DNA from 2 places in the Paenibacillus glucanolyticus genome. Region 1 is predicted to be linked to the other one. Evidence: a T-box and tRNA genes for the amino acid it is inferred to sense, from the RefSeq annotation. Region 1 holds a T-box; the other holds one or more tRNA genes.

Evidence for each region. A T-box is a leader RNA that pairs with one kind of tRNA and senses whether it is charged. The one in region 1 lies ahead of WDY75_RS23830 (arginine--tRNA ligase), so its partner is inferred to be a tRNA-Arg.
Region 2: it has a tRNA-Arg gene. The T-box ahead of WDY75_RS23830 (arginine--tRNA ligase) is inferred to sense a tRNA for this amino acid. The anticodon was not compared.

The regions. Positions count from the first base shown of each region.
Region 1 is NZ_CP147845.1:5,064,335-5,069,163, forward strand. Features, by position in the region: gene WDY75_RS23815 (acetyltransferase) at 215-682, opposite strand; gene WDY75_RS23820 (EamA family transporter) at 809-1,237, shown strand; gene WDY75_RS23825 (class I SAM-dependent methyltransferase) at 1,370-2,134, shown strand; T-box leader at 2,192-2,416, shown strand; gene WDY75_RS23830 (arginine--tRNA ligase) at 2,478-4,340, shown strand; gene WDY75_RS23835 (hypothetical protein) at 4,439-4,829, opposite strand, start outside.
Region 2 is NZ_CP147845.1:6,447,154-6,465,464, reverse strand. Features, by position in the region: gene WDY75_RS29655 (amino acid ABC transporter substrate-binding protein/permease) at 1-350, opposite strand, end outside; gene WDY75_RS29650 (SIMPL domain-containing protein) at 674-1,435, shown strand; gene WDY75_RS29645 (ABC transporter ATP-binding protein) at 1,857-2,828, shown strand; gene WDY75_RS29640 (ABC transporter permease) at 2,825-3,673, shown strand; gene WDY75_RS29635 (ABC transporter permease) at 3,719-4,480, shown strand; gene WDY75_RS29630 (PotD/PotF family extracellular solute-binding protein) at 4,539-5,591, shown strand; gene WDY75_RS29625 (PdaC/SigV domain-containing protein) at 6,204-7,277, shown strand; gene clpP (ATP-dependent Clp endopeptidase proteolytic subunit ClpP) at 7,947-8,543, opposite strand; tRNA gene WDY75_RS29615 (tRNA-Arg) at 8,704-8,778, opposite strand; gene WDY75_RS29610 (sugar-binding transcriptional regulator) at 9,149-10,192, shown strand; gene gap (type I glyceraldehyde-3-phosphate dehydrogenase) at 10,302-11,306, shown strand; gene WDY75_RS29600 (phosphoglycerate kinase) at 11,500-12,681, shown strand; gene tpiA (triose-phosphate isomerase) at 12,758-13,510, shown strand; gene gpmI (2,3-bisphosphoglycerate-independent phosphoglycerate mutase) at 13,511-15,055, shown strand; gene eno (phosphopyruvate hydratase) at 15,104-16,393, shown strand; gene WDY75_RS29580 (hypothetical protein) at 16,636-16,827, shown strand; gene WDY75_RS29575 (serine hydrolase) at 16,939-17,430, shown strand; gene WDY75_RS29570 (hypothetical protein) at 17,511-17,672, shown strand; gene WDY75_RS29565 (NADH:flavin oxidoreductase) at 17,834-18,311, opposite strand, start outside.

The DNA of each region.
Region 1 (4,829 bases):
TCCCTTCTGGGACACAGTCCGCATATGAACTCCATAGGCCACAATCACAACTTGAACGGACACCAGGAGCGTTATTTCAGAAAAAACGTCCCGTTTTAAAATTTAGCGGACACCACAGCCGTTATTTAGCAATTTAACAGGCAAATCACCCTCTTTTGGCGTTTATAACGGCCCTCAGGTCCGTTAGCATATCTGTTAGAGCTTTTTCACCATATTAGCGGCTTCTGAGTCCGTTATGGCGACCCAGCTCCATATGAATCAGTGGATACGGCTTGCCTGCACCATCCAGTTCCGAGCGGCCCGTCTGCACAAAACCGTATTTTTTGTAAAAAGCGTGGGCTCCGGCGTTCTGTTCATTTACATCGACAGTAAGTTTATCCCCCTTCAACGATTCGGCATGCCGAATCAATTGGCTCCCCGCTCCTCGCCCATGATGCTGTGGATCCACAAACAACATTTCGATTTTCGAGCCGTCCAGGCCCATAAATCCAACGGGCTTGAAATCCTTGTTCAAGCACACCCATAACTCCACAGCTCGAAGTGCTCCATTTTTCACCATTTTATAATAAAAACGGAGATCCTCCTCTGTAAGGAAATCATGCGTGCTGCACACAGCGCGATGCCACAGCTCCACTAATTGATCATGATATTCTTCTTTATAAGCAACAATATGACCCGTCATCCGAAATTCAACCCCTTCTCAGGAAAATCACTAGGTAAATGTAATGATATTGTACAAATCACTCCATACTATTATATAGAAATCCTTAATAGTATTCAGGTCTTTATCGTTCAGGAGGGATATAGGATGCCATTATGGCTTATGTACGCACTGCTGTCGGCGGCCACCGCTGCACTTGTCGCTATTTTCGGCAAAATCGGCCTGCAAAATATCGATGCCAATTCAGCCACTGCCATTCGATCTGTCATCATGGCACTGTTCCTGCTGGGCGTGGTGGCCGTTCAGGGTAAATTTTCCGAGCTCGGGGAAATCCTCGTGCAGAAGAAAGCCTTAAGCTTCATTGTGCTAAGCGGAATTGCAGGAGCCATGTCCTGGCTGTTTTATTTTTTGGCACTGAAATACGGTAAGGTATCGCAGGTCGGGCCCATCGATAAATTAAGCGTGGTCATCGCCGTAATTCTTGCCTTTTTGTTTCTTGGAGAGAAAATATCCTGGATTAACGTGATCGGCGTCGCACTCATTGCTGTTGGTGCCCTGCTCGTTGCCGTAAAATAAAGCCGCTGATCAGCGGTTTTCTCATGATCCACTCATAGTTACAACCTATTGAATCTATCACATTTATATATTTCTAATTATAAACAAAACCTGTCACAATGAGGTTATTCATAAAAAAGGGGGAGTCTTACGATGTCGGAGCAAATATGGAAGCCTCGGGATTACGATCGGCAGTTGTCGTTTGTTTCAGCTTATGGAAAAGGTTTGGCAGAGCTTCTGGCGCCTCGAGCCGGCGAGCGGATTCTCGACCTTGGGTGCGGGACCGGTGATTTGGCTTATGAAATATCTACGGCCGGTGCATACGTGACCGGTATGGACTCAGCCGTGGAGATGATTGAGCAGGCCCAAACTAAGTATAAAAGCCTTGCATTCCGCGTTGGAAATGGCGAAAACTTCACGGTCGAAGCACCTTATGATGCTGTCTTCTCCAATGCGGCGCTGCACTGGATGAAGAATGCTGCAGGTGCAGTCCGCTCTGTGCATGGCGCACTAAGGAGCGGCGGCCGATTCGTCGCCGAATTTGGAGGACAAGGCAATATTGAAACGATCTATGAAGCCCTAAGAACTGTATTCGCCGACCATTATGGAATCGATGCGGACACACGAAATCCGTGGTATTTTCCTAGTGTGGCAGAATATGCGACTCTGCTGGAAGCCCAAGGGTTCAGGGTCCGTATGGCACATCATTATGACCGTCCTACCAAGCTGTCTGAGGGCAAGGAGGGGGTTCGGTATTGGCTCCTGCATTTTGGCGATCATTTCTTTACCGGATTTACAGCTGAAGAAAGGGAGCATGCAATTGCCCGCATCAGCCAAATAAGCTACGACACGCTCTGGCATGAGGATGCCTACTACGCAGATTATAAGCGCTTGCGTATCATTGCGGAGAAGCTTTAACAATTTTATGGTTGATTTTCTTAATAGATTGGTTATAATATGAAAAACTTGAAAATGTGATTTTCGTTGATTGGGAGAGTAACTGCTTCAGACTTTAGTCCAAGCGAGCCGGGAGGGTGGAAACCGGTACAAAGTCGGCCGTGAAACGGACCCAGGAGATGGTCTTCCGAATTGAAGGATTGTAGGAAGCCCCGGCTTACACCGTTATTGTATGAAGGTGGTTGAACCCTTGCCGGTTTAACAACAAGAGTGGTACCGCGAGCACAAGTCCTCGTCTCTTTATTGAGATGAGGGCTTTTTTTATTTTTCCGAGGTGTTCTTATTTTTCAAAGGGGGATTTACCGTGTTAAGTCAATTAATGATTACCAGTGTTCAACAAGCAGCAATCCAGGTGTGTGACTCTTTCGGCATCAAGCTGCCGGAATCCATCCCAGTCCGGGTCGAGCAGCCCTCCAGCATAGAGCACGGGGATTATGCAACCAACATCGCAATGCAGCTTGCCAAGCTGCTTCGTAAGGCTCCCCTGCACATTGCCGAGTTAATTAAAACGGAGCTTGAGCAGGATGTTCCCTTCAAACAACTGGTTTCGGCCACGGAGGTCGTGGCTCCAGGTTTTATCAATCTGCACATCGACTGGGAAGCGTGGGCCAACCACCCATTTGAACTGCCGCCGGCGACCCATGAAAAGATTGTTATCGAGCACACCTCCATCAATCCGAACAAATCTGCGCATATCGGTCATTTACGGAATTCCTGTATCGGGGATACGCTGGTCCGGCTGATGAGAAAGCTTGGCTATGAGGTGGAGGCGCATAATTATATCGACGATCTTGGCAATCAGCTGGCGGATACGGTTGTTGGAATGCTCCATACCCCGCTGTCCAAGGAACATGCCAGATTCGGTGATTACTGCTGGGATGTGTATTCGAGCACGAATAAAGCATACGAAAGAGAACCTGCACTGGTTCAACATCGGACGGAAGTTCTCCACGCATTGGAGGAGGGACATCAGAATCTTTCCTGGATCGGATTGCTCGTAGCTGAAAGAATCGTTAAAGAGCATCTTGAAGAAATGAAGCAGTTTGGCATTGGATACGACCTTCTGGTATGGGAGAGCAGCATTGTCAGAGAGGGATTTTGGGATTCCGCTTTCGAATTGTTGAAGAACACCTCACTGTTCCATCAGGAAACCGAGGGTAAGCTGGCAGGCTGCTGGGTGCTCAAACAATTAGGGGGAGATAAGGCAGACGATCCCGATTCCGAGCACAGCATGGACAAAGTGCTGGTACGCTCTAATGGCATTTTGACTTACACCGCCAAAGATATTGCTTATCATTTGTGGAAATACGGACTGCTCTCCAATGATTTTGTATATACAAAATTCACCGAAGATGTTTGGACCACGAGCACTCAGGGTGAACAGCAGGCATATGGCAAAGCCGATATGGTTATCAATGTCATTGATTACAGGCAGCAGTACCCACAGCTGATGGTTAAGCAGGCACTGGAAGGCTTGGGATTCAACGAAGAAGCCCAGAACCTTCGACATGTCAGTTACGGCGTGGTTTCACTCAGTCCTTCGGCAGCAGCGGATCTTGGAATCGACACTTCCGACGGAAAGGCGTCCTATGCCATGTCCGGACGTCAAGGGATCGGGATCAAAATTACCGAGCTTATCCAGCAAGTAGCCAATGTCATCGAAGAGACCCGTTCGGATAAAAACGGATTGTCCAGCCATGCGATAGCAGCAGCCTCCATCCGTTACTATCTGCTTCGCTTTGCACTGCAAACCGAGGTTGTGTTCGATCTGAAACAGGCCACGGAAATTTCGGGAAATACGGGAGTCTACCTGCTCTATTCCTACGCGCGTGCACTTAGTGTTCTCAATAAAGCGCAGGATGCCGGTGTCTTGCCCTCTATGCCTGCTCACTTCCCTGACATGGAAAAAGCAGAGCATGCGCTGCTGAGGCATATCAGCACCTGGCATGATACCCTTTATGCTGCCGGACGAGAGCTATCCCCAAGCGCCATCTGTAACTTCGCGTATGAGCTGTGCTCCTTGTTCAACAATTTTTATTCGGCATGTCCGATTCTGAAAGCCGAGGCAGACGTACAGCGTTTCCGGATATGGCTCACTTCGCTGTTTAAGGATACCCTTGGCGAAGCTTTGGAAGTGTTGGGATTGCCAACGCCGAGCCGAATGTAAAGGAAACTCTGTGGGAGGTTCCTGAATGCAGCTGTAGTTTCTTTAAAAAAGCCGCCCATTCTTATTCAACAAGAATAAGAATGGGCGGCTTTTTTCCTTTATTGCAGCCCTCTGACGGTCAGTCTGACCTGAACTCCATCCGTTGCTGGCTCTTCCTGAAGAGTCCAGTTGACAGCCAGTGCCTCCTTCAAGCGAGCCAACTGCTCCTCCTTGAGCTTTAACCCCTCAATGATTCCCTCACCCACACGGAAGTCGGATTCCGAGCTGAGGTGAAAGGTTTCCTCCAGCCATATTTTCAGACCGTTTCGGGTATTAAACGTAATTTTGTAGCCCTCGATAACGGCTTTTTCCAAATCTTCCCCATGCTCTCCCGCATAGGCGAACAGTTCCCCGTAATGAAAATGACCATTCTGAGCAATCTGAAATCTCTCATTCTCTCCCGAGCGTACTGCCTCCAGCAATTCAGAGGAGGTGAGTCCCGATTTTCTG
Region 2 (18,311 bases), 1.4 Mb from region 1:
CCCTTGATGGACTCCTGATCCTGACGAATAGCCATGACCACGCCCGAGTTAAAATAAGGATCTGAGAAGTCAAACTTCTGCTTTCGCTCATCCGTGATGCTCATGCCTGCGATGACGCCGTCTACCTGATTGGCTTCCAGCGCTTGAACCGCAGCATTGAAGCCGAGCGGCTTGATTTCGTATTTGAAGTTTTGATCTTTGGCGATAGCATCGAGCAGATCCATATCGATACCGACAAAATTGCCGCTGGCATCCTGGAATTCAAACGGAGCAAACGTAACGTCCGTTCCGATCTGATAGGTTTTGCCGGAGGCAGGCTCTGCCGCAGCGCTTGCCGTCCCATATGGCATGCCAACTGCCATAAGAAGCAGCAGTGACATGAACGCGTATAACACCCTGGATGATTTCATAGTGACCTCCTCTTTTTAAACACCGTCGTAAGTTAGTTACCCATTGTTGCTTCCTTGTTAACAGCTGCTTCCTGCTTCATTCGGTATCTTATTTTCCCAATGAACCAATCATGCCTAGAAATACCATCACATGGGTCCCGAAAAATAAATTGAGGAAAAATCGCTAAACCGTTCACATCGGATGCAACATTTACCAATCCCGCCACGTTAGAAGGGTAAGTCAAGCATGGCAGCGATGCCAATATTGAAGGAGGCTGACAATAATGAAAAGATGGGTCAAACAAGTGGGTTCCATTATGATTGCAGGCGCACTGTTGACAGGCAGTACGGCTTTGGCAGGATTGAGCGGGGCAACCGAGGTGCATGCGGCGGAGGCAGCACAGCAAAATCTTCTCACCGTACTCGGTAAAGGCGAAATCTCGGTGAATCCAGATATCGTATATCTTTCCATCGGGGCTGAATCGTATGCGGAAACCGCAAAATCCGCACAGAAGAGCAACGCGCTGAAAATGGATAAAGTGACCAAGCTGTTGAAGGAAACATGGAAAATCGATGACAAGGATATTAAAACCGAACAATTCTACGTACAGCCCAACTATACGTATTCCGATGAGAATGGCCGTAAAGTGAAAAACTACACAGCGTACCATTCCCTGGAAATTACCCTTCGCGATTTGAGCAAAGTTGGAGACCTGCTGGATGCATCCGCTGATGCGGGGGCGAACTCCATTGGCAACGCCCGTTTCTCTGTTGAGAACCGCGATGCATTCGAAGCGCAGGTGATTGATAAAGCCATGGCAAATGCAGACCTTAAGGCTCAAGCTATGGCGAAAGCCTCCAAGCGTCAACTGGGTGTCGTGCTTAACATTGTGGAAGGCTCCGTTGGCGTAAATAACATCTATGGCCTCGAAAAAATGGAGATGGCGGCTCAATCCAATGCAGCGGACGCAGGCGCCAGCACATCCGTGAAGCCGGGCGAGATCAAAATCTCGACACAGCTGTATGTTCAATATGAGCTGAAATAGTCAATGTCTTTTCACTAAGCGTGCAGAGAATCGTTCATCCGGGTCATTACCGGGTGAGCGGTTTTCTTTGATTTATCTGATGCATTCACTCTGAAAACTGAAATACCATTATACGGTGCCATATCCGTACCTTCCCCTGTCGAAATACACAGAAAAGTGTTGTGTATAGGGGGAAAACGAGGTATAGTGAATATGCGAAAAACTGAACTTTGTTCTAAAGCGTAAAGCCATACCCATGGATATGGCTTTTTTCTCTTAGTAGAGACTTCTAGAGCTTCCCCTAAGAAACGGATCCTGCCCACCTGAGCAAGATAGGCAGTATAACCGTTTCTTCTTAGTGGAGCACGTTTTTGTGCATACTAGCAAGTAGGATTGGTACACTGGTACACATGGAATAGGTCACATTTTGAAGAAGGGGTTGATGCATGTGATTGAACTTGTCCAGATCGAGAAGCATTTTCAGGGACAAGCGGTCGTGCATCCGCTGTCGCTCTCCATTAAAGAAGGGGAATTCCTGACTTTGCTGGGCCCCAGCGGCTGCGGCAAAACGACGATTCTCCGAATGATAGCAGGATTCGAACAGCCTACCGAAGGACAGGTATTGCTGGCGGGTCAGAATGTGACGGATGTGCCTGCGAACAAGCGGGATTTAAATCTTGTATTCCAACACTATGCTCTGTTTCCGCATATGACCGTAGAAGATAACATTGCTTTTGGATTAAAAATGAAAAAAATGCCGCGTCAGCTCATCAAGGAACGCGTGGACGAGGCCGTGACGATGACACAGCTAACCCCACTGCGGGAACGCTTCCCGCATCAGCTGTCCGGAGGACAACAGCAGCGGGTAGCTATCGCACGTGCCATCGCCAATAAACCGAAGGTGCTGCTGCTCGATGAACCGCTGGGTGCACTGGACCTGCAGCTGCGCAAAAACCTGCAATCCGAGCTGAAGCATTTGCAGCGGACGCTGGGCATTACGTTTGTATATGTAACGCACGATCAGGAGGAAGCCATGATGCTGTCCGACCGGATCGTGATTATGAATCATGGACGGGTAGAGCAAATCGGCACGCCGCGCGAGATCTACGCGAGGCCGCAAACGCTGTTTGCTGCCACTTTTGTTGGGGAGAATAATGTCTTCTCATCACCGGAAGGCCTCTTTGCCGTGCGGCCGGAGAAACTGGTTCCGCAGCGGGAGTCGGGTGCGAAGAAGAGCGGCGTGATTGAGGATGTGCAGTACCTCGGCAGTGTGCATAAGCTGCTGGTCCAGCTTGACAATGAGCCGATGAAGGTAACGATTGCCCTGGATATTTCGGATGATCGTCCTTGGGAGGTTGGTGAGCGGGTCGGGGTGAACTGGAGCACGAAGGATGAGGTGATCATCGGGCCATGAGGAAATCAAGGTTCCTGCTGACGCCGGTGCTGTTGTGGTTATCCCTGTTCCTGATCGTCCCGATGCTGATCGTGGTCGGCATCTCGTTTCTGTCGCGGGATTCGCTCGGTAATATCGTGTTTTCCTTCAGTCTGGAAGGATACAAGACCTTTTTTGATCCCTTATATTTAGGAATCTACTGGGATACCCTGGTACTGTCGCTGCTGACTACGGTGATCTGCTTGTTAGTCAGCTATCCTTTGGCCTATTATATAGCCAACGCTTCCCCGCGTATCCAGACATGGGGATTGATTCTGATCACCGTTCCGTTCTGGATCAACTTTCTGATTCGCACGTATGCCTGGGTTCTGCTTTTGCGAACGCAAGGCGTGGTGAACAGCCTGCTGTTATGGGTGGGGTGGATTGATGAGCCTATTCAGATGTTATATACGTATGGTGCCGTATTGCTTGGCATGGTGTATAACTTTATTCCCTTCATGGTGCTGCCGATTTATGTAGCGCTGGAGCAGATGGACAAGCGTCTCTTGGATGCGGCCAGCGATCTGGGTGCATCGAGGTGGAAGGCGTTTCGGCACATTACGCTGCCGCAGAGCAAATCCGGCATTATGACGGGTGCGGTTCTGGTGTATGTCTCGACCTCCGGGATGTTTGTAGTTACGGATATATTGGGAGGCGCGAAGTCCTCCATGATCAGTAATATTATTCAGTCACAGTTCCTGGGTGCAAGGAACTGGCCGTTTGGAGCGGCGTTGTCGGTGATTTTTGTCGCCACGTCCCTGGTGCTGATCCTGCTCTTTAACCGGGCCATGCAAGCCCGCCATCAACGTGTAGGGGAGGGGAGATAAGTGAAGAAGAAGAATCATCCGCTGCTCGGGATTCACTCTTACCTTATGATGGCTTTCATCTATGTACCCATCATTATGATCATTATCTATTCCTTCAACGATACGCGGCTGAGCGGAAACTGGGAAGGATTTACGTTGGATTGGTATGTATCGCTGTTCGAGAACCGGCATGTGATGGAAGCCCTGATGAACAGCTTGACGGTGGCCGTCATCTCTACGGTTGTATCCACCCTGCTGGGAACCGCAGCGGCACTCTCGCTCCGAAATATGGGCCGCAAAGGACGCAGCGGCATGAACGGGCTGTTATATCTGCCCGTCATTATCCCGGATATCATTATGGGGTTATCACTGCTCGTGTTGTTCAGCCAATTGAACATGCCGCTTGGCAAAACCACGGTAATTATTGCCCACATCACGTTCAGCCTGTCCTATGTCTACGTCGTGGTTACGGCCAGACTGTCCGGCATGGGCAAGCAGTTGGATGAGGCGGCTCAGGATTTGGGAGCCACGCCTTGGCAAACGTTCCGGCATGTAACGCTGCCGCAGATTGCACCGGGCATTATCTCCGGCGCTTTGATTGCTTTTACCCTGTCATTGGATGATTTCATGGTCAGCTTTTTTGTCGCTGGTCCAAGCTCAACGACGCTGCCGATCTATATTTACGCACAGGTGAAACGAGGCATCTCGCCTGAGATCAACGCGCTGTGTACGCTGCTCATTCTGGTGAGCATTACGCTGATCCTGTTAGCCCAATACATTCTCAACCGCGGCAACGGTCAGAAGAAGCACAAAACATTGCCGATCTAAGCGATACGAACGCTTTTTTCGAATAGAATATGGAAGTGGAAAGAGAGGAGATATTGAATTGAACAAATCGAGATGGACCCGCCTGCTGATGGCAGGTATGGTTGCAGTATTGTCTGTAGGACTCCTGGCTGCTTGCGGCTCGGATAAGGAAACTCTTCATATTTACAGCTGGGCTGACAACTTCGACCCTGAGGTGCTGAAGGACTTCGAAGAGAAGTTTGACGTGAAGGTAACCTACGACAATTATGCAAACAACGAAGATCTGCTGGCTAAGATCAAAGCTGGCGGCAGTGGTTATGATCTCATTCAGCCGTCCGATTATATGGTGAAAACCATGATTGAATCGGAGCTGCTTGAGCCGCTTGAGATGAATAATATCCCGAACTTCGTCAATATTACGGACACGTTTAAAGATCCTTCTTATGACCCGGGCAATAAATATTCGATCGTTTACACGTCCGGTGTAACGGGAATTGCATATAACAAGAAGTACGTGAAAGACGAGATCAAAAGCTGGGGAGATCTCTGGAACCCGGAATACAAGGGCAAAGTCCTGCTTCTGGATGACAACCGCGAGATGATTGGCATGGCACTTAAGAAGCAGGGGAAATCCAACAGCAGTAAGGATGAAGCGGAGATTATCGCTGCATCTGATGAGCTGAAGACGCTGCTGCCTAACGTGCTTGCATTTGATACGGATAATATCAAGCAGAAAATGATTCAGGAAGAAGGCTGGATTGCTACGGTTTGGTCCGGAGACGCGGCGTTTATCGCGGCGGAGAATCCGGATGTGGCATATGTCGTGCCTGAAGAAGGAGCGACCATCTTCTCGGACAACTACGCGATTCCTAAAGGTGCGAAGAATAAGGAGCTCGCCGAGAAATTCATTAACTTCATGCTGGAGCCTGAAGTCAGCGCCAAGAACTATGAATTTATCGGATACAGCAATCCGAACACCAAAGCGATGGAATTCCATAGCGAGGAATATCGCGCCAATACCATGATCAACCTGACGGAAGAGGAGCTGCGTCGTACCGAATGGCTCGACAATGTCGGCGATTCCCTGTCCATCTATGATCGTTTGTGGACCGAGCTGAAGAGCGGTCGATAAGAAATATGTATTTCTTCATATTAACTGTAATATAGAAAACCTGCCCCTCAAGGGGGCAGGTTTTTTTATGTTATAAAAATTGAATCTTAAGACCTATAAATAAGTGTAGAAGATCGCTTATACGAATTTTCCCATAACTTTCGGGGCCTTTTCATTGTTATATATAAAGAGTGGAAATACGCCATTTTGATATGGATTCTGAAGGGTTTAAACAAGTCGGGATAAAGACAGTATGAATTCTCTGGCTGCTTGCTGCTTTTAGCTATATATTTGCAGTGGTTGTGACTGGATGTTTTCCAGAAAAAGCCCCTTGCGCTTACTGTTGATAAACATTGAAGGAGCACTTGGGGGTATTGCTTATCATTCCATTGGTTTACGTTGTCCGGGTCCGTGAAATGTTCATGTTTACGGGCGCATGACATCATTGTTTTGTGTTCATTAGTATAACGAGGCCCATACTCAAAGATAAGCAAGAATATATAGGTCCTTTAGCATGGAGTCAAAATTGTCATTGACTTTGTTACCAATAGATTGAAAGCTTTCCTTATAATGAATGAGGGTAATAGAGTAACAACTAACGGAAACTTATTTTAACAAAGGTGGAATTCTAATATGAATCCTAAATTTCGTGTATGTGCATCCTTAATTGCAACTAGTGTCCTGCTTGGCAGTCTTGGTTTGAGTGGACAGGTGATCGATGCAAGCACCTCTAAGGCATCCGTTTCCGCCAGTCAAAAATCGTCGAAGAATGAAGTTGTATTGAAATGGAATGGCAAAACCTTATCACAGAAGGGCATCGTGCTGCATGGGGTAACCTATGTTCCGGCAACCGCTTTACGGGATGGTCTGGGAATGCCTCTTAAATATGATGCGAAGAATCGGACCTACACGCTGGGTAACGGATATAACAAGTTGAGCGCCGTCGTATATGATGCGAGTGAAATCGGTATTTTGGTGAACGGAGCTTATGCTGGTGAGCCAGGCGGACAGATTATCAACGGTCGTCTGTATATGCCGTTCAAAACGATCAGCGAATATATGGGAGTTCAGGGACAGTGGAATCCTTCCTTGAAAACACTCAGCATGACGCAGAAAAAGCAAAACGACATTCAAATCAAATCGACTGCGCTGAAAAAGAAAATTCAAGGCGTTGATGCCGTTGTGAATTATCCGGTTATCAGTGGCCTCGGTAATGCTGAGGTGCAGGCAGAGATCAACAAAGTGCTAAAAGAAAATGCATCCGGCGTCATCACGGGCGCTGAAGGAAATGTGGGCACACTCCCGCCATCGGGAACAGATTTTCCGTATGAATTCAGCGGTGATTATGTAGTTCATTACAATCAGGATGGCATCCTGAGCATTACGGCGTACGATTATTCGTACACGGGCGGTGCTCATGGCATGACCTTCCGCAAGAGCTTCACCTTCTCACTGAAGGACGGCAAGCAAATGAAGCTGGGCGATTTCATCAACATGCAGGGCAAGAACAAGCAGAAGATGAACAACCTTGTGCTGAGCAAGCTGAAGAAAGAGGGAGGTTATCTCGGCGGTTTTGAGGGAGTGCCTGCCGATGCCGACTTCTATGTGAAGGATAACGCGGCGGTACTGTACTTCCAGCTTTATGAGTACACGGCGTATGCCTATGGATTCCCTGAGTTTGAGTTCAAGCTGAAGGAATGGAAGTAAGACTCGATCAATCAGTTTGTATTAGCTGAAATCATTTTTAATACTATAGCTTGTTTAGATACATGATGTTGTCCTGATGTAACACTGTGCTGGAACTAGTTGCGAAAAATCCCTTGATAACGGGCGTGGAGAGTACACTCCTGCTCCTTATTCTCAGGGGATTTTTGTGTTTATCGAGAGGCTTGCCTCGATGGTGACTTATATGGTTTGTACACCGTGCGCACTGCTCCCTGTGAGCACGGTGTATGGTCCGGGGGTAAAATGCCATAAGTCGCCCTATGCGATATCGGATGCCATCCGTTTATGGACGCAGAGAGTGAGGGGAGCACATTAGGCTGTGCGCAACCAATTACCCTTGCAAGGAACTCTACATAGGTTTTCCTCTATTCCCCTCCCCACAAGTTAAGGCAGGTCTTTTAGGAGGGGGATGGTCTTACCTTCTTTATGTTTTATTGAAAAGAGTCGTACCGAAGTGAGAGTATCCTCGGAGGAGCATCTCGTTCGCCTTTGAAATCGGGAAACCTCCTTATCTGTTCATTCATGTTTCCCGATTTCAACAGCGACCGGAGGGGATACTCTCACGATTTAGTACTCGAAGTTTTCAATGAATCCAGAGGATAAGAAAGGGCAGGCACCGGATAACGGCGCCTGCCCTTTGCTTGCATTCTTTTATAGTCCCTGCGGTGGTGTATTTTCCAGTACTTGATCGATAAGACCATATTCCTTGGCTTCATCAGCCGTCATGAAGTAGTCACGATCGGTATCCTTCTCAATGCGCTCCAGCGGTTGGCCGGTACGATCGGACAGGATGCGGTTCAGCTTGTCGCGCATCTTGAGGATGCGGCGAGCACGGATCTCGATATCCGTGGCCTGACCTTGTGCGCCGCCGAGCGGCTGGTGAATCATGATCTCGCTGTTAGGCAGACCATAACGTTTGCCTTTAGCGCCTGCATTCAGCAGGAATGCGCCCATGGAAGCAGCCATGCCGACACAGATCGTCGAAACGTCCGGCTTGATGAACTGCATCGTATCGAATATCGCCATACCTGCGGTAATGGAACCGCCTGGGCTGTTGATGTAAAGATGAATATCCTTCTCGGGATCCTCAGCCGACAAGAACAGCATTTGGGCAATGATGGAATTGGCGACCACGTCATTTACGTCGGAGCCGAGGAAGATAATGCGGTCTTTCAGCAATCTGGAATAGATGTCGTACGCCCGCTCACCGCGGTTGCTTTGTTCAACGACCATAGGTATAAAACTCACGTGGAAAACCTCCTCTTAAGTACCTCATATAAATACTGTTACCGTATTACCCACATGATAAACAATTTAAATCAAAAAGTCAAAGAAAGTCAAACTATTGGGTAAAAAAAAGAGCCGTCATGGGCACTTTAGGGTAAACAGTATATAGAAAAAGTAAAAATGGCGCGCCCGCGAGGAATCGAACCTCGATCTCAGGCTCCGGAGGCCTACGTCATATCCATTGGACCACGGGCGCATAATAAAAAGGTCTATCGACGTACATTCAAAGAAGACAGACCGCGTTTAGCGGTAGATTTTCTTGCGATATCAGGAAGCACACTCTGCGATGTATATACTTTCTGATATCTAAAAAATTAGCAACGAAGTTGATTATACCGCATCTATTTCGAAAATACAATAGCGGACAAAACTTTGTTCCTACTATATAGACAAGCTTGCATTTGGCCATAATGTATAAGAATGGCTGGGGCAGAGAAATATACTTTCGGACACTTGCAACGGGCGTGATTATTGGTTAGAATAAAGGTGGGACTCAAAAAGTTTAACTGGGACATTTTACGGCCCGATAGAGGAGAGCCGAGACGAAGTTTGCAGGAGTGGAATGCATGCGTAACCTATTAGAAATACAAGAGCAACTTCTGCCGGATCTGATGAACACTCTTAAACGAAGGTATTCCATCCTTCATCAGATCAAGTTGTCCGGAATGGTTGGCCGAAGAACGCTGGCTTCATCACTCTCGATGACCGAGCGTGTCCTCAGGGCAGAGACTGATCTTCTGAAAGCGCAGGGGCTGATCGAGATTGAGACGCTTGGCATGCGAATCAGCAGTGCAGGATTATGCTTGGTTGAGGAACTTGAACCGGTCATGAATGAGTTGTTCGGACTGGTTGAACTGGAAGAGAAGATCCGTCAGGCTTATGGGCTTCGTAAAGTGGTCATTATTCCCGGTGACAGTGAGTCATCTCCGGAAGTCAAACGTGAGCTTGGCCGGGCCGGCGCAAGGACGCTGCTTAGTTTTGTGGAGGATGGAGATACAATCGCCGTAACAGGTGGCTCTACACTCGCTGAAGTGGCGGAGCAGATGTCATCATTGCCTGGTGGCGGACCGCTCAGAAGCACGTGGTTTGTGCCTGCGCGCGGAGGCCTCGGAGAGAGTATGGAGATTCAAGCGAACACCATTGCTTCCAAGATGGCAAAGCGTGTTGGGGCTGAATACCGTTTGCTCCATGTGCCTGATCTGCTAAGCGAGGATGCTTATCAGTCTCTTGTTCAGGATCAGCATATCCAGGAGATTGTGGATGTAATTCGGCGCTGCCGGGTCATTATACACGGCATCGGCGACGCGATGGAGATGGCGAGACGACGCAAGCTGGATGAAGGCTCCATTCAGAACTTGCAGGCAGATGGCGCGATTGCTGAATCATTCGGCTATTATTTCAGCGAAGAAGGCGAAGTTGTGCATAAGATGCTAACCCTCGGACTTCGGCTTGAGGACATTATGCGAACAGAGACGATCATCGGCATTGCCGGAGGCCAAGGCAAGGGCAAAGCGATTCACGCCGTGCTGAAATTCGGACATGAGGACATCCTCGTGACGGATGAAGCGGCAGCGTTGGAGCTTGAGAAGGAAATCGATGCCGCCATTTGATTGAGTCCAGAAATTTAGAGCAGCACAGTTTTTACAAACCTTGTTGTCTTGATTGATCTTATGGTCAATCTTGAATATATAAATTTTACAAATATGGAGGGAACTACTCATGGTTAAAGTAGGTATTAACGGTTTTGGACGTATTGGACGTAACGTGTTCCGCGCTGCGCTGAACAACAGCGAAGTTGAAATCGTGGCAATCAACGATTTGACGGACGTGAAAACACTGGCACACCTTTTGAAATATGACACAACTCACGGCAGACTTGACGCACAAGTAGAAGCTAAAGAAGGCGCACTTGTGGTAAACGGCCGCGAAGTGAAAGTATTCGCTGAGCGTAACCCTGAAGCATTGCCTTGGGCTGAGTACGGCGTAGAAATCGTTGTAGAATCCACTGGTATTTTCACAGCGAAAGACAAAGCTTCCGCTCACTTGAAAGGCGGCGCTAAGAAAGTTATCATCTCCGCTCCGGCTACAGACGAGGATATCACCATCGTTATGGGCGTTAACGAAGATAAATACGATGCTGCTAACCACACCATCATCTCTAACGCTTCTTGTACAACGAACTGCTTGGCTCCTTTCGCTAAGGTTCTTGACGAGAAATTCGGTATCGTGAAAGGTATGATGAATACTATTCACTCTTACACGAATGACCAGCAAGTGCTTGATCTGCCGCACAAAGACCTGCGTCGTGCTCGTGCAGCTGCTGAGAACATCATTCCATCCACAACAGGTGCTGCTAAAGCGGTTGGTCTCGTACTGCCACACCTGAAAGGCAAGCTGAACGGCATGTCGATGCGTGTACCTACGAAGAACGTTTCTGTAACTGACCTCGTAGTAGAACTGTCCCAAAACGTTACGCTTGAAGATGTGAACGGTGCGCTGAAAGAAGCTTCTGAAGGCCCACTGAAAGGCATCTTGAACTACTCCGATGAGCCGCTTGTATCCAGCGACTACAATGGTGACCCGGCTTCTTCCACTATCGATTCGCTCTCCACTATGGTAGTTGGCGACAACATGGTGAAAGTCGTTTCCTGGTATGACAACGAGTGGGGCTACTCCAACCGTGTCGTTGACCTCGCTGCTTACATCGCAAGCAAAGGTCTGTAATTGATCTAGCCATCCAATCGAAGAGGAGTTCCGTTCACGGGTCTCCTCTTTGGTTCATGGTTTTTACTTGTTTCATGCCAGAGCACTGGGAAGAATAGATCATATCCGGGCGCTGGTGAGACGATAGAGAGAGAAACGGGAGCAACTGCATGCTGTCGGTGAGGAGAATAGTTTTCTTAGGAGGAACGTGGAGATGAACAAGAAAAGTGTACGTGATGTAGAAGTAAGCGGCAAACGGGTGTTTGTCCGCGTCGATTTCAATGTACCGCTCGAAGATGGTAAAATTACAGACGACACTCGTATTCGTGAGACTTTGCCGACGATCAACTACCTGGTGGAGCAAGGAGCGAAAGTTATCCTGGCCAGCCACATGGGTCGTCCCAAAGGAGAGGTCGTTGAATCTTTGCGCCTGACTCCGGCAAGCGAACGTTTGTCCGAATTGCTCGGCAAACCGGTAGCCAAAGCGGATGAAGCGGTAGGGGAAGCAGTAAAAGCACAAGTAAACCAGCTGCAAAACGGCGACGTGCTTGTGCTTGAAAATGTTCGTTTTTACCCTGGTGAAGAGAAGAATGATCCGGAACTTGCGAAGCAGTTCGCAGAGCTTGCTGATCTGTTCGTGAACGACGCGTTTGGTGCTGCTCACCGTGCGCACGCTTCGACAGAAGGTATTGCTCATCATCTTCCGGCTGTATCGGGATTGTTGATGGAGAAAGAGCTGTCCGTTCTCGGCAAAGCCCTTTCGAATCCGGATCGTCCTTTTACCGCGATCATCGGTGGATCGAAGGTTAAAGACAAAATCGACGTGATCGACAATCTGCTTACGCTTGCTGACAATGTCATCATCGGCGGTGGACTTGCTTACACGTTCTTCAAAGCTCAAGGCCATGAAATCGGTCAATCTCTGCTCGATAAAGAGAAGCTTGATGTTGCGCTCGGTTTCATCGAGAAAGCCAAAGAGCTGGGTAAAAACTTCTACCTGCCAGAAGATATCGTGGTTACGGACGAGTTCAGCGCAGATGCGAATACAAAGATTGTTGGCATCGACGGCATTCCAGCAGACTGGGAAGGCGTTGACATCGGTCCTAAGACTCGTGCCAAGTATGCAGAAGTGATCAAAAACTCGAAGCTTGTCGTGTGGAACGGTCCTATGGGCGTATTCGAAATCGCTCCGTTCTCAAACGGTACTCGTGAAGTTGCACAAGCTTGTGCGGAAACGGAAGCTTACACGATTATCGGTGGCGGCGATTCTGCTGCAGCAGCTGAGAAATTCGGTCTGGCTGACAAGATGGACCACATCTCCACAGGCGGCGGTGCATCTCTTGAGTTCATGGAAGGCAAAGAACTTCCTGGTGTTGTGGCACTGAACGATAAATAGATTTATGATATAAGAGGGTAGCAAGTGGATGAAGTTTGAACCCCGGCTCTTCGGGGGGAATAAAGGAGTGAATCGTGTGAGAACACCTATCATAGCGGGTAACTGGAAGATGTTCAAAACTGTTCCGGAAGCAACCGCATTTTTCGAAGATGTAAAAGGCAAAGCAGAAGTTGAAGGCGTGGAAAGCGTAATTTGCGCGCCGTTCACCACTCTTCCTGCTCTGGTTGAAGCTGCAAAGGGCACGAACATCAAAATTGGTGCACAAAATCTTCATTTTGAAGATAATGGTGCCTTTACAGGCGAAATCAGCGGTTTGATGTTGAAGGATCTGGGCGTGGATTATGTCATTATCGGACATTCCGAGCGTCGTCAGTATTTTGCAGAGACCGATGAGATCGTGAACAAGAAAGTACATGCGGCGTTCCGTCATGGTCTTCTTCCGATCGTATGTGTCGGCGAGAAGCTGGAAGAACGCGAAGCAGGCCAAACCAAAGACGTGTGCAAAGTACAGACTGAAGCCGCGTTCGCAGGTATTCCTGCTGATCAAGCCATTCATGTTGTTATTGCTTACGAACCTATCTGGGCTATCGGTACAGGCAAATCCTCAACAGCTGAGGACGCTAACGAAGTAATCGCTTATATCCGCGAACTCGTAAAAGGCCTGTATGGTGAAAGTGTCGCAGCACTGGTGCGTATTCAATACGGCGGCAGTGTGAAGCCTGAAAATGTAACGGAGTATATGGGACAAAGCGACATCGACGGCGCGCTCGTTGGTGGTGCAAGTCTACAACCGGCTTCCTACATCGCACTCGTTGAGGGGGCGAAGTAGATGTCAGCTCCAAGACCCGTAGCTCTGATCATCATGGACGGTTTCGGGCTTCGCAACACCGATGTGGGTAATGCGGTCGCTCAAGCGAACAAACCCAATTACGACCGGTATTTGAAGCAATACCCGAACACAACATTGACCGCTTGCGGCGAAGCTGTTGGCTTGCCGGAAGGTCAAATGGGGAACTCCGAAGTGGGTCACCTGAACATTGGCGCGGGCCGGATTGTGTATCAGGACTTGACTCGCATCACGAAGTCGATTCGTGAAGGAGAATTCTTCGAGAACGATACGTTGGTGGAAGCCGTTCGCGCAGCTAAGAACAACAGCAAGAAATTGCATCTGTATGGACTTGTGTCCGACGGCGGCGTGCACAGTCACATTGAGCATATGTTTGCGATGCTGGATCTTTGCAAGAAGGAAGATTTCCATGACGTATACATCCATGGCTTCATGGATGGACGCGACGTGGCACCGGACAGCGGTAAGCAGTTTGTTAAGGATCTGATCGCGAAGATTGAAGAAGTGGGCGTTGGCCAAATCGCTACACTCTCCGGTCGTTATTATGCGATGGACCGTGACAAGCGTTGGGATCGTGTCGAGAAAGCATACCGTGCTATGGTATACGGCGAAGGACCTCAATACACGGATCCGCTGAAAGCCATCACCGAATCTTACGAGAAATCGGTTTATGATGAATTCGTGGAACCGACCGTGATTGTGAACGGTGAGGGCGAGCCGGTAAGCCTGGTGGAGAGCGGAGATTCCGTTATCTTCCTGAACTACCGTCCTGACCGTGCGATTCAGCTGTCCCAAGTGTTTACGAATAATGATTTTCGCGGTTTTGAACGTGGACCGAAGTTCCCGCAAAACCTGCATTTTGTCTGCCTGACGTTGTTCAGCGAGACGGTGGAAGGCTTCGTAGCCTACAAGCCGAAGAATCTGGACAACACCCTCGGTGAAGTGCTGGTTCAGCACAACAAAAAGCAGCTGCGTATTGCGGAAACCGAGAAGTATCCACACGTGACGTTTTTCTTCAGCGGTGGACGCGATGTGGAGCTTCCAGGCGAAACGCGCGTACTGATCAATTCACCGAAGGTCGCGACGTATGACCTGCAGCCGGAGATGAGCGCTTATGAGGTGGCGGATGCTTGTGTGCGAGAGATCGAAGCGGATAAGCATGATGCGATCATCCTGAACTTTGCGAACCCGGACATGGTAGGTCACTCCGGTATGCTGGAGCCAACAATCAAGGCTGTTGAAACCACAGACGAATGTGTTGGAAAGGTTGTCGAGGCTGTTTTGGCAAAAGGCGGGGTTGTTCTGATCACCGCTGACCACGGAAATGCGGACATGGTATTTGACGAGAATGGGCGTCCATTCACAGCGCATACCACGAACCCGGTTCCGTTCATCGTAACGGATGAGAACGTAACGCTGCGTGAAGGCGGCATTCTTGCCGACATCGCACCAACGATTCTCGATCTGATGGGTCTGCCGAAGCCGGACGAAATGACGGGAACCTCCATGATTGCAGCACGGAAGTAAGTCGTTCATAATGGAACGTAAACATAACATTTAAAGGAGACTATACACATGACTATTATTTCTGACGTATATGCACGCGAAGTCCTTGACTCCCGCGGCAACCCAACCGTAGAGGTTGAAGTATACCTGGAATCCGGTGCGATCGGTCGCGCTATCGTTCCATCCGGTGCTTCCACTGGTATTCACGAAGCCGTTGAGCTTCGCGACGAGGACAAATCCCGTTACCTGGGCAAAGGCGTTCTGAAGGCTGTTGAGAACGTGAATGAAATCATTGCTCCTGAAGTAATTGGCATGGACGCTTTGGACCAACTCGGCATCGATAAATTGATGATCGCTTTGGACGGAACTCCAAACAAAGGCAAATTGGGTGCAAACGCAATTCTGGCTGTATCCATGGCTGTAGCTCGCGCTGCTGCAGACGCTCTGGATCTCCCATTGTATGTTTACCTTGGCGGATTCAACGCGAAACAGCTTCCAGTTCCTATGATGAACATCGTTAACGGTGGTGCTCATGCAGACAACAACGTGGACGTTCAAGAGTTCATGGTATTGCCTGTTGGCGCACCTAGCTTCAAAGAAGCACTTCGCATGGGCGCTGAAATTTTCCACAACCTGAAGTCCGTTCTGAAAGGCAAAGGCCTGAACACGGCGGTTGGTGACGAAGGCGGCTTCGCTCCTAACTTTACTTCTAACGAAGATGCATTGACTTCCATCATCGAAGCGATTGAAAAAGCCGGCTACAAGCCAGGTGAAGACGTATTGCTCGGTATGGACGTAGCTTCCACTGAATTCTTCAAAGATGGCAAATATGTTCTGGAAGGCGAAGGCAAATCCTTCACGCCTGCAGAATTCGTTGACTTGCTCGCTTCTTGGGTAGACAAATATCCAATCGTTACGATCGAAGACGGATGTTCCGAGGACGATTGGGAAGGTTGGAAGCTGCTTACCGAGAAATTGGGCAACAAAATTCAACTCGTGGGTGACGATCTGTTTGTTACCAACACCGAGCGTTTGGAAAAAGGGATCAACGAAGGTATCGGTAACTCCATCCTGATCAAAGTTAACCAAATCGGTACATTGACTGAAACATTCGATGCGATCGAAATGGCAAAACGCGCAGGATACACGGCTGTTATCTCCCACCGTTCCGGTGAGTCCGAAGACAGCACCATCGCTGATATCGCGGTGGCAACCAACGCAGGTCAGATCAAAACGGGTGCTCCTTCCCGTACCGACCGTGTGGCAAAATACAACCAATTGCTTCGCATCGAAGATCAATTGGGCGAACTTGCTCAATACAACGGCTTGAAGTCGTTCTACAACTTGAAGCAAAAATAATTGAAATAGAAGAAAGCCCAGCTCCTGCTTTTTGGGAGCTGGGCTTTTTTGCGTGTCATTGGGCGATGTCGAAGAGTCAAGGAAGGCTGCACCTTGGATGGGGGCTGTGGGGCGGTGCGAATATCGGCTCCGGTCGCTGTTAAAATCGGGAAGCTGGATGGATTAGGGTGAGGAAACTTCCCGATTTTAAAGGCGAACGCGTTGCTCCTCCACCGATATACGCACCTGAGTAGGGGAGAGATGTGCAGCCTTTTGCAGCCCATCGCTGGGGAGTGCAAAGAAAGCCCAGCTCGGCTTGGTCGCATGAGCTGGGCTTTTGGGTGGAGGAGGGGGAGAAAGGGGAAGGGCGGCGCACTCTGTTATCGTGCGGTGGGGCGGTGCGAATATCGGTTCCGGTCGCTGTTAAAATCGGGAAGCTGGATGGATTAGGGTAAGGAGGCTTCCCGATTTTAAAGGCGAACGCGTTGCTCCTCCACCGATATGCGCACCTGAGCAGGGGTAGGTGTGCAGCCTTTTGCAGCCATCGCAGGGGAGCAAAGAGCCCAGTGCAGCTTGGTCGCATGAGCTGGGCTTTTGGGGTGTGGGTGGGGAAGGCTAGGCAAGGCAAGGGAGGCACCTTGGACGAGGGCTGTGAGGCGGTGCGTATATCTCTTCAAAAGCATTCAATTGATGAACTTGTGGAATGGATATCTTCTCTTCCCATGGAGTCAGAGGTTCCGACGAACTTTAGCTATTCGAACTCTGGCTACATTCTGCTGGGCAAAATCATCGAAACCGTCAGCGGCTCCACGTACGCCGATTTTCTGGAACGGGAAACATTCGGCCCTGCGGGCAAGAAGGATTCCGCCCTTGAATCCAGCTCGATCTTATCTAACCGAGCGAGCGCTTATGAGATGACGGCGGAGGGAGAACTGCGGAACGCTCGTACCTCGACATGTCCAACGCTTATTCGGCCGGGGGCATTGTCTCTACCGCTAGAGATCTGCATATGCTTAACTGTGCACTGGATGAGGGGAAGCTGTTGTCCGGCGATATGACGGTCAAGCTATTCTCTTGGGACGGGCAGTAGCCTTACCGTTATGGCTGGAATAGAGCAAGCATCGGGGCCAACCGGACCATGGCCTTCCATCATGGCGGGATTAACGGTTACACGGCTTCCTATCTAAAGCTGCTGGATCAAGAAATCGCGGTAATCGTGTTAAGCAATGTGTCGACCATGCTGACCTCAACGTTAGCGGGCGTGATCGTGAACGCACTTGGCGAAGATTCCCTATTGTAATAGATGATGTAATACATGAAGACCAAACTCTCCTGGGAGAGCTTGGTCTTTGTTTATGTACACAGCAAAAAAAGCCGGTAGAAGACTGCGGTCCTCTTCCGGCTTATGATGGATATTTCGAAGGCCTAATGCAGCCCAGGTCTATAGGGGCCAGAACAGCATTAAACCAGGGTATTCAAGGATTCCGGCGTGAATGGCTCAAGCTCGTCGAAACGTCCGTCGCGTACCTTGGCAGCCCATTGCGGATCAGCCAGGAGAGCACGACCTACGGCAACGAGGTCATATTCATGTTTCTCAAGGCGGTTCAAGAGCTCATCGATGTCCTTGTGACCAGCACCCTTGCCTTGGGTAAAGAGGCTGGTAAACACTTCATCGAGGCCAACAGAGCCGACGGTGATGACCGTTTTTCCTGTCAGTTTCTTAGCCCAACCGGCAAAGTTCAGCTCAGAGCCTTCGAATTCAGGCTCCCAGAAGCGGCGTGTCGAGCAGTGGAATATATCGACACCTGCGTCCGACAGCGCGGTTAACAACTGACCCAGTTTTTCAGGCGTATCTGCGAGCTTAGCTTCGTATTGGGTTGTCTTCCACTGGGATAGACGGATGGCAACAGGGAAGTCCGGACCTACCGCTTGACGTACG